DNA from 2 places in the Streptomyces sp. NPDC040410 genome. Region 1 is predicted to be linked to the other one. Evidence: riboswitches for the same ligand, from Rfam matches in the RefSeq annotation. Region 1 holds a riboswitch; the other holds the start of a gene.
What was found. Region 1 has a riboswitch for cyclic di-AMP ahead of ACZ562_RS01415 (M23 family metallopeptidase). Riboswitches for the same ligand answer to the same signal wherever they lie in the genome.
Positions count from the first base shown of each region.

Region 1 (5,340 bases):
ACCTGCGTGCCGCCCAGGAGCTGCTGCGCAGGCACAAGGCGCTGCTCATCGCGGACGAGGTGCAGACTGGCCTCGGCCGGACCGGCGACTTCTACGCCTACCAGCACGAAGAGGGCGTCGAGCCGGACCTGGTGTGCGTCGCCAAGGCCCTGTCCGGCGGCTATGTACCGGTGGGCGCCACCTTGGGCAGGGACTGGATCTTCAAGAAGGTCTACTCGTCGATGGACCGGGTGCTGGTCCATTCGGCCAGCTTCGGGTCCAACGCGCAGGCCATGGCGGCGGGCCTGGCCGTGCTGTCCGTCATGGAGAACGAGCAGATCGTCGCCAACGCCCGCGCGACGGGGGAGCAACTCAGGTCCCGGCTCGCGGCGCTGATCGACAAGTACGAGCTGCTCGCCGACGTCCGCGGCCGGGGCCTGATGATCGGCATCGAGTTCGGCAGGCCCAGGTCGCTGAAGCTGCGCAGCCGCTGGGCCATGCTGCAGGCCGCGCGCAAGGGGCTGTTCGCGCAGATGGTGGTGGTCCCGCTGCTGCAGCGGCACCGGATCCTCACCCAGGTCTCCGGCGACCACCTGGAGGTGATCAAGCTGATCCCGCCGCTGATCGTCGGCGAGCGGGAAGTGGACCGGTTCGTGGACGCGTTCACCGCGGTGATGGACGACGCGCACAGCGGCGGCGGGCTGATGTGGGATTTCGGCAAGACACTGGTGAAGCAGGCGGTGGCGAACCGCTGAGCTTTTGCCTCTCGGGCAAGGCCGTCTCGCAGCGATGAGACAGTTGCCGAGGGACGCGGCGTGCGGGCACTGTCCGTCCGCGTCCCGGTCGGGTGCCCGGCGACAGCGCGCACCTCGACTCGCAAGAGGCTGAGGAGTCAGTCGAGCAGCCGCTCCCGCAGCCGCTCGCGGATCTCCGGGGTGACGCACAGCCCCTTCTCCAGGTAGGCGTCGACGCCGCCCCACGTCTCCTCGATGGTCTCGAGGGCCGCCGTAAGGTACTCGGCGCGGGCGTCGAACAGGGGGCTGAGCAGCTCCATGACCTCGGGGGAGTAGGCCGCGGCGGACTTGCTGCTGCGGTGCACCTTGTAGCGGCGGTGCGTGGCGTTGGACTCCAGGTAGTCGGCGAGGATCGCCTCGCGCTCCACGCCCAGGGCGAGCAGGGTCACCGCGATGGACAGTCCCGCCCGGTCCTTGCCCGCCGCGCAGTGCATCAGGGCGGGGACGCTGTCCTCGGCGAGCGAGCGAAGCACCCGGGAGTGCTCGGCCGTCCGTTCCTTGATGATCCTGCGGTAGGAGGTGATCATCCGGTTCGCGGCCTTGCCGTCGGCGAGGATCGCGCGCAGCTGGTCGATCTCGCCGTCTCGGACCATCTTCCAGAACTCGGCACCGTCCGCGGGGTCGCTCAGCGGCATGTTCACATTGCGCACGCCGGGCAGCTCGACGTCGTGGCCTTCGAGCCGCTGGTCGGCCGCGTTGCGGAAGTCGAAGATCGTGTGCAGGCCCAGGGAGCCGAGGAAGGCGGCGTCCTCCTCCGTCGCATGGGCGAGGTGGCCGCTGCGGAACAGCACTCCGTGCCGCACCCGCCGCCCGTCCGCCGTCGGCAGTCCGCCGACGTCACGGAAGTTGCGCACTCCGGCCAGCTCGGGCTCGGTCGACGGGACCTGCTGCGTCACGGGGGCTCCTCCCAATCCAGCCCGTCGACGCGGCTCATCGACGGGCGCGCTCTCGACGATACGACATGGATTCCTGGGGCAATGAGTTGTCCACAGGCGTTGCCTCACACCCCCGCGACCATTGATGATGTTGGGCCTTGATTGCACCTGTTCGGATCTGCAAGGTCCTGATGCTGGAGATTGCCGAAAACGGCTCTATGCGGCTTCTGTCCGGGCCGACCGGCAGTGAGGACGGCGCGGCATCGAGTGGACCTTCGAGCGGCACGAGGTGGCGGACGACGGGCTGCGGCTGGTGTTCCGGGACACCGGGCCGGCCGTGCACGCGCTCGGCATGCGGTTCGCCCTCTGGGATCGAGCCGGAAATGGCCGATCGGACAGCGACCTGCACCGCGTGCACCCCGACTGGGTGCAGTTCCAACCCGGACGAAAGCGCATGGAAGCCGCAATCAGCTTGTATCGCACCTCGCCTGTGAAGACGTCCAGGAGTACCTCCGGGGGCAGCCCCACGGCCTGCTCTCCAGCGCGCCGGTCGACTACGTCACATAGGACTTCAGCCGCTGCTTCACCGACGCCGGCTGGCCCGGCGAGCCGTGTCCGCGGCGCCTCCGGGTCGACCATGTGCGGGCCTCGTACGGCCTGTTGGACCGGCTGTGGGCGACACACCCCGGCGTCGCTTCGAGCCCTGCTCCGGCCACGGCGAGCCCGTGCCGGCGCTGCGGCTGTGCGGTCCCGGCCCGACAGTGCCGTATAAATGCCGCTAAACGGGCGGAGTTCACCGTGGTGCGGTGTTGCCGCATCACGGATTGCGGACCGGACTGCATGGCGACCTCGATGCGGCGGTTTTCCGGCTCGGCCACATCTGGGCCTTCTGTCCGAATTGCAGCCTTCATTCCAACTCCTTCTGGAATATGGCGTCCTGGGGTGAGGCGCGTGAGCAGCGTCATATTCGTGACCGTGCGTCGCCCGTCATGTTCACGTAATTCAGGTGCTTTTCAAGGGCTTTTGAGGAGAGTGGCGGCCGCTTGATTCACGCACGGTGACCGTAAATTCCCGTAAGGGATCTAGTAAAACGCATTCGCACGGAACCTGTTGGTTGTCCCATTGCGTCTTGGTCGCTTACGTTCGCCACCGATCCGGACGGACGCCCAATCCTGCCGCCGCCCGGAGCCCGCACACACTCACCCGTGCACGGCAGGAGCGGGGGACCCACAGGTACAACCGCCTGTTCCGGTCTCCGGAACGGCTAGGGGTAAAGCCGCGTTTCGACGTGGCCGGGCATCTCCAGTCCGCACCCGACAGCTCACCTCGCAGGCGCCGGAGAGGAATTCGCCATGCCCGCGAAGGGTAAGCATCGCCGTCCCAAGTCCCGTCGTTTCACCCGCTCGATCGCCGTCGCCGGAACCGGTGGCGCCGCACTCGCCCTCCCCTTCATGGGAGCCACCGGCGCCCATGCGGCCACTGCCCAGTCCGTTTCCCAGAATGTTTCGGAAAAGGTCGTGCAGTCAGCTCCGGCCGCGAAGAAGGCGACCGGGAAGAAGGACACCGCGCAGAACGTGGATGTGCGGATCTATTCGGTGCGCGTGGGCGATTACCTCTCGAAGATCGCCGCGGAGCAGCATGTCAGCGGTGGCTGGCAGAGGATCTACCAGGACAACCGTGATGTCGTCGGCGACAACCCGTCGCTGATCCACCCCGGGCAGCGGCTCAGCATCAACAAGAAGGCCGCGACGAGCAAGCCGAAGGCAAGGCCGTCGTCCTCATCGGCGAATTCGTCCGCCGCGAAGTCGTCCTCGGCCAAGCCCTCTTCCGCGAAGGCGTCTTCGTCTTCGTCCGCCTCGAAGAAGACGACGGCCACCACCCAGGCCGCCCAGTCCGCTGCCACCTCCAGCGGCTACGCCCTCCCGGTGAGCGGTGCCTCCGTCGGCACGGCGTACCACGTGGCGGGCAGCATGTGGTCCAGCGGCTACCACACCGGCGTCGACTTCGTCGTCCCGACCGGCACGTCGCTCAAGGCCGTGGCCGCCGGTACGGTCGTCTCCGCGGGCTGGGGCGGCGCATACGGCAACCAGGTCGTCATCAAGCTGAACGACGGCTACTACGCGCAGTACGGCCACCTGTCCTCGCTCTCCGTCTCGGCCGGCCAGACCGTCAGCGCGGGCCAGCAGGTCGGCCTCTCCGGAGCGACCGGCAACGTCACCGGACCTCATCTGCACTTCGAGATCCGCACCACACCGGACTACGGCTCGGACGTGGACCCGGTCGCGTACCTCCGCTCGCACGGCGTCGCCGTCGGCTGAGGCCGGCGTACGACCACACCTGCCCGACACGCTGCCGAAGGCCGGACCCCGATCCCCGGGTCCGGCCTTCGGTGTGTCCCGGCGGCGACTTCCGAGTGCGGCAGTCCACGCCGCAACATCCTTGATCAGAGGCTTATTCCTGGTTTGGTGAGCCCTTTAGGAGTGGCTTATCTCACCGGTCGTCAACCCTTTCCTACGATCGCGTAGGTCACAACCGAAGGTGAATCATGGGCCGATGTGGCAGACGATTCGAAGAGTGACAGCAGATCAGTGATCGGGTCGTACGTGTCGGTGGGGGACAGCTTCACCGAGGGCGTCGGCGACCCCGGCCCCGACGGGGCGTTCGTCGGCTGGGCCGACCGGTTCGCGGTACTGCTCGCGGACCGGCGGCCCGAGGGCGACTTCAGATACGCGAACCTCGCGGTGCGCGGCAAACTCCTCGACCAGATAGTCGAGGACCAGCTTCCGCAGGCCGTCGAACTGGCCCCGGACCTGGTGTCGTTCTCTGCCGGCGGCAACGACATCATCCGGCCCGGCACCGACCCCGACGAGGTCGCCGAGCGCTTCGAGCGGGCGATCGCCCGGCTCACCGAGGTCTGTGGCACCGTCATGGTGACCACCGGCTTCGACACCCGTGGCGTACCCGTTCTCAAGCACCTGCGCGGCAAGATCGCCACCTACAACGGTCATGTGCGGGCCATCGCCGACCGGTACGGCTGCCCGGTGCTCGACCTGTGGTCCCTGAAGACCATCCAGGACCGCCGGGCCTGGGACGACGACCGGCTCCATCTGTCGCCCGAGGGCCACACGCGGGTGGCGCTGCGCGCGGGTCAGGTCCTCGGCCTGGAGGTCCCGGCCGACCCGGACCAGCCGTGGCCGCCCCTCCCGCCGCGCGGCACCCTCGACGTCCGGCGGGACGACGTCCACTGGGCGCGCGAGTACCTGGTTCCGTGGATCGGACGCCGGCTGCGCGGGGAGTCGTCGGGGGACCATGTGACGGCCAAGGGGGCGTTGTCGCCGGACGACATCAAGATGCGGATCGACTCGGTGGCGTGAGGGCCGGGGCCCTCCCGTCCGCCGGACCGCGTCCGTCGTGGCGGGTTCCACGAGCACCGGCAGGGGCAGGAGCGGGGGGGTGTTCCGGCCGGAGGCGAGGGCCCGGCCGAGCGGCTCCGCCGCCCGCCGCGGTGCGAAGCCGGCCGCGCCCGGACGAGTCCGTCGACGGGCCCGCCGTGTTGATCGGCCCGGTCGAGCCGGCGCCGTGTTGCTCGACGGCGCGCCCGCGGCCGCAACGCCGGCGATGCCGGTCAGCGCGACCTCCCCCGGCGTGCTCCCGGGCACCGGAGCGGCCGGGGCGCCGTCGGGCGATCCGGT
Region 1 is NZ_JBVIVK010000001.1:316,795-322,134, reverse strand. Features, by position in the region: gene ACZ562_RS01430 (aspartate aminotransferase family protein) at 1-734, shown strand, start outside; gene ACZ562_RS01425 (tyrosine-protein phosphatase) at 872-1,669, opposite strand; partial or broken gene ACZ562_RS01420 (alpha-galactosidase) at 1,986-2,649, shown strand; cyclic di-AMP (ydaO/yuaA leader) riboswitch at 2,839-2,998, shown strand; gene ACZ562_RS01415 (M23 family metallopeptidase) at 3,001-3,966, shown strand; gene ACZ562_RS01410 (SGNH/GDSL hydrolase family protein) at 4,237-5,022, shown strand.

Region 2 (5,340 bases), on a different contig from region 1:
CTCGGCCAACGACGTGACGGCGCAGTTCATGCACCTCGAGCACCAGAATCCGGACCGGGACATCTCGCTGTACGTCAACTCTCCGGGCGGCTCGTTCAGCGCGATGTCGGCGATCTACGACACGATGCGGTTCGTCGCCTGCGACGTGGAGACGGTCTGCCTGGGCCAGGCCGGCTCGTCCGCCGCGGTGCTGCTGGCCGCCGGGACTCCGGGCAAGCGGTTCGCGCTCCCGGGTGCGCGGGTGGTGATCCACCAGCCGGCACTGCCCGAGCCCGTGGAGGGACAGGCCATTGATCTCGCCGTCCGGGCCGACGAGTTGGCCCGCGTCCGCGGCCGCCTCGAGGAGATGCTCGTACGGCACACGGGCCGCCACCCGGAGCAAGTGAGCGCGGACATCGAGCGGGACATGATCATGGACGCGCAACAGGCGCTGGAGTACGGCCTGGTGGACCGGATCATCCCCGGCCGCAAGGCCTCCCGCACCGCCCCCGGCGCGAGGTGAGCCGCCCGATGCTGCCGCCGGAGCTGCCGCCCCTGCCCGCCCTGACCCGCGCCGAGGGCGAGTTGATCGACCGCTACCTCGACGTGGTCGACCTGCTGGGCCGCATCAACCCCGCGCATCACGGGGACACGTACCGCGGACTGCGCGCAGCCCAGGCGCTGGTCACCAAGGCGGCCGAACTGCGCGACGCGCTGGACCTGATGCACCGGCGGGGCGAGACCGAACTGCACGCCCCCACGCTGGCGCGCGCGCTGCGCGTGCTGGACGGGGAGCGCCGCACGGCCCGGGTCACCGTGCCCGCGCGCTCCGACAGTTGAGGCATGCGCATCCGATCCCGGGCGATCCGCCACAGCGGCGGAGCGTCCGGAACCGGGTTGAAACGGACCAAATGACGTACCGCTGATTGGAGTAGACGCCCCTCCTTTTTCAGGACCGCCCAAGTTGCACAACGCGCGTAGCCCAGAGGCGGAACGGAACATTCCATTGCTGGTCCGGGGGTGCGCGACCCCCTCAACGCCCCTTCGAACACGGGGGTGTCCACCCGAACGGGTGAGTGGTGAGTAACAACACAAACCCCCGGTTCCGTTGGGCTTTCAGGCCATCTGTGAGTCAAGATCCCTGTCTGACGACAAGCCCCCGCCGCAGCGGCGGGGCGGTCCGGGCGGACGCCGAGTCCTGCCGCCGCCCGGATGACCGGTCGACAGGAGTGGATCGGCAGGAGTGGAGGACCCAATCACGACGGGTCGCCGGGACGGTCGTCTCCGAATGGGAGATGCCGGTCCGAGCAGCCCTTGGGGTGAAGCCGCAGCCGCGGCCGGGCAACTTCGCCAGCCCGAATCCGACAGGTCATCCTTCACAGGCGGCTGACGAAGGGTTGCGCATGACTGCGCTCAATCGTGTCCCGTCGCTCATGGCCCGGGCCTCCACGGCCTCGGCACTGACCATCGCCGCGGTGGGCGGCTCGATCGTGGTCCCCGGTGTCGCCACCGACGCCGCGGCAGCCACGACGGCGACGAAGGCACTTCAGGTGGCGGCCTCCAAGAAGGGCTCCCCCTACAAGTGGGGCGCCACCGGTCCGCGCCGGTTCGACTGCTCCGGGCTCACGCTGTACTCGTTCAAGAAGGCGGGCAAGACACTGCCCCGTACGGCGGCCCAGCAGTACAACAAGACCCGCCACATCTCGGCCAAGAGCCGCAAGGCCGGAGACCTTGTGTTCTTCCACTCGGGCTCCAGCGTCTACCACGTGGGCATCTACGCCGGGAAGGGGAAGATCTGGCACGCCCCGAAGACCGGGGACGTGGTGAAGCTGCAGAAGATCTGGACGAGGAGCGTCTGGTACGGCCGGGTCAGCTGACTCCCCCGGGGAGGCGGCGGTCACCTGACAAGCCGCCGCCTCCCCGGGCCCTCAGGCCCTCAGGCCCTCAGGCGGATCATGCCGGACAGCCCCTACGGCTCCTGCTGCCCGGCTGCTGTCACCGGCTGCTGTCCCGCTGCCGTCACCGGCTCGGCCGGCAGGGACCACGGCAGTTCGATGGAGACCGTCTTGCCGCCCTCACGGGTCGGCCGCACTCTCAGCCTGCCGCCGCACTCCGCGGCCAGCCAGCGAATGATCACCATGCCACGGCCGTTGTCCTGCTGGACGGCGGCCGGCAGGCGTTTGGGGAAGCGCGGATGACTGTCGGTCACGCCGATGCGCAGTTGTTCGTCGCGGTCGAGCGCGATGTCCACCGTGAAGGTGGGTGACTGGCCCAAGGTGTGCTGTACGGCGTTGGTGGCGAGTTCGGAGACGATGAGCCGGATGGTGTCGGCCAGTTCCACGTCCTTCGGCAGTCCCCACTCCGCCAGGGTGCCCACCACGTAGGTACGGGCCGCGGAGACCGAGGCGGGATCGCTCGGCAGAGTGACGGATGATTCCAGATGGTCTGCCATGACGACGTCGTCCCTTTCCCACGGGACCGCAGTCCGACACGGAGCGGATGGTTCGAGTACGGTCCCGGACTGGTGCTTCGTCGCCAGACTGCCATTACCGCGCCGGTCAGGATGGCGATCCACCAAGATCTGCATATATCTGTCGCTCAAAGCGGTGAACTCTCCGACGGAAGAGCGTATTTGGGCGGCCCGGAAGGAGTAAGGAGTTGCGCATGCAGCACGGTCCCGCGGTGCGCCGGCGGAAGCTTGGTGCCGAACTGCGTGCGCTGCGCACCGGCGCGGCACTCACCAGTGGCGAGGCGGCCCGTCTGGTGGGCTGGCACCAGTCGAAGGTGAGCCGGATCGAGACCGGCGCCAGCGGGGTGAAACCGGCCGACGTGCGGTTGCTTCTCGACGCCTACGGCGTGGCGGAACCCCAACTGCGGGAGTTGCTGCTGGCCTTGGCGAGTTCCGACGACGGCGGCGGACGGCACCACTGGTGGCACGCGTACCGCGGAGTGCTGCCGCCGACCTACCGGGACTTCATCAGCCTGGAGTCACAGGCCAGCGCGATGCGCACGCTGGAGACCTCTGTCGTCCCGGGGCTGCTGCAGACACCCGAGTACGCCCGGGCGGTGACCCGGGCCGCGGTGGACGGCCTGGACGACGAGCGGCTGGACGCACTGGTGGAAGTGCGACTGGCCAGGCAGGACGTGCTGCGGGCCGAGCCGCCGCTGCGGCTGAGCGCGGTCCTGGACGAGGCGGTGCTGCGCCGCGAGGTCGGCGGTCCCGGGGTGATGGCGCGGCAGCTGGAGCGGCTGGTGGAGTCGGCACGACTGCCCCAAGTGCGCCTGCAGGTGCTGCCGTTCGCGGCCGGGGCGCATATCGGCGTGACCGGGCCTTTCGTTATCTTCTCATTTTCGCGCACTTCTGATCTAAATGTGGTTGTTCTCGACCACTTGACGAGTAGCCTCTACCTCGAACGGAAAGAAGACCTGGAGGCCTACACCGAGGCCTTCAACTCTCTTCGGATCCACGCCCTTTCGCCCGAGGACTCGTTGGATTACATCGCCGGGATAGGTGCCGGCGCGTAAGGAGGCACCATGTCAGCACTGCCTCGGAACGTACCTTCCAGCACCGCTCTGCACGACGTGCGATGGCTGCGCAGCAGCTACAGCACGGGAGCGAACAACTGCGTCGAGACGGCTCGCCCGCTGACCGGCCCAGGAGCCGGACTGCTCGCCGTACGCGACTCCAAGGACCCGGCCGGGCCCGCACTGCTCTTCTCCCCCGGGAGCTGGGCGGGATTCACGGCCGGGATCGTTTCAGATCACTTCTGATCGTTCCACAGCGCGCACTGCGCGGCCGTGTCACGCCGACTCATGGTCGCGTTTCGCCGATCACATGTACAGCGCGTTCGATCTGCGCCTCGGAGAGGTCCGCGCGGGCGGTCAGCCTCAGCCGTGAGATGCCGTCGGGCACGGAAGGAGGACGGAAGCAACCCACGGCCAGCCCGGCCGCGCGGCAGTCGGCCGCCCACTGCACGGCCCCCTCCGGGGACGGCGCGCGCACGGAGACCACTGCCGCGTCCGGACGTACCGCCTCCAGACCCGCGGCGGTCAGGCGTGCGTGCAGCTCGCCCGCCACCGCGCGCGCCCGCTCCGCCCGCTCCGGCTCGCGGCGCAGCAGCCCCAGGGCCGCCAGGGCCGCGCCCGCCGCCGCGGGGGCGAGGCCCGTGTCGAAGATGAACGTCCGGGCCGCGTTGACCAGGTGGTCGATCACCCGGGCGGGGCCCAGCACGGCTCCGCCCTGGCTGCCGAGCGACTTGGACAGCGTGACCGTCACGACGACGTCGTCGGCGCCCGCGAGCCCCGCCGCGTGCGGGGCGCCGCGGCCGCCGTCGCCGAGCACGCCGAGGCCGTGGGCGTCGTCCACGACCAGCCCCGCTCCGTGCTCCCGGCACGCCTCGGCGAGCGCGGACAGCGGGGCGGCGTCGCCGTCGACGGAGAAGACCGTGTCGGACACCACGACGGCCGGCCCGTCCTGCGTCCGGAGTGCCTTGCGCACGGCGTCGGGTTCGGCGTGCGCGACGACCTGTGTCGTGCCCCGGGCCAGCCGGCAGCCGTCGATCAGCGAGGCGTGGTTTCCCGCGTCGGAGACGATCAGCGAGCCGTGCGGGGCGAGCGCCGTGACCGCTGCGAGGTTGGCCGCGTACCCGGAGGAGAGGACCAGGGCCGCCTCGAAACCGCAGAAGGCGGCCAGCTCGCGTTCCAGCTCGGTGTGAAGATCCGTGGTGCCGGTGACGAGCCGGGAGCCGGTCGCGCCGCCGCCCCAGGTGCGCGCGGCACGCGCCGCGCCCTCGGTGACCTCGGGATGCCGGGCCAGGCCCAGGTAGTCGTTGCTCGCGAGGTCGAGCAGGGGCGAGTCGGCGGGGCGGGGGCGCAGGGTCCGTACGAGTCCGGCGCGGCGGCGCGCTCGCGCCTGCTCGTCGATCCAGCCGAACGCCATGGGTCCTCCGGGGCTTTTGTAGGCAGTGAACAGACCCTAGCGGTACGTTTTGCGACCGACGGTGTGGCAATACCCACACGGCTGACGGGCTCTGTTTGTCCGGTCTCTCCTTGGCCGCGGGCGGTCCTTTAAGACAGGATCGGCTCTCATGGACCTGCTGAACACACTGGTGGACAAGGGGCTTCGGCGCGAGGTGCCGACCCGCGAGGAGGCTCTTGCCGTCCTCGCCACCTCCGACGACGATCTGCTCGACGTGGTGGCCGCGGCCGGAAAGGTACGCCGCCACTGGTTCGGCCGACGCGTGAAACTCAACTACCTCGTCAACCTGAAGTCCGGCCTGTGCCCCGAGGACTGCTCCTACTGCTCCCAGCGGCTCGGCTCCACCGCCGGCATTCTGAAGTACACCTGGCTCAAGCCGGACG
Region 2 is NZ_JBVIVK010000011.1:182,273-187,612, forward strand. Features, by position in the region: gene ACZ562_RS22635 (ATP-dependent Clp protease proteolytic subunit) at 1-502, shown strand, start outside; gene ACZ562_RS22640 (hypothetical protein) at 511-819, shown strand; cyclic di-AMP (ydaO/yuaA leader) riboswitch at 1,237-1,379, shown strand; gene ACZ562_RS22645 (C40 family peptidase) at 1,383-1,856, shown strand; gene ACZ562_RS22650 (ATP-binding protein) at 1,949-2,431, opposite strand; gene ACZ562_RS22655 (helix-turn-helix domain-containing protein) at 2,644-3,504, shown strand; gene ACZ562_RS22660 (DUF397 domain-containing protein) at 3,514-3,750, shown strand; gene ACZ562_RS22665 (8-amino-7-oxononanoate synthase) at 3,791-4,918, opposite strand; gene bioB (biotin synthase BioB) at 5,067-5,340, shown strand, end outside.
Region 2: another riboswitch for cyclic di-AMP. It lies ahead of ACZ562_RS22645 (C40 family peptidase); the one in region 1 lies ahead of ACZ562_RS01415 (M23 family metallopeptidase).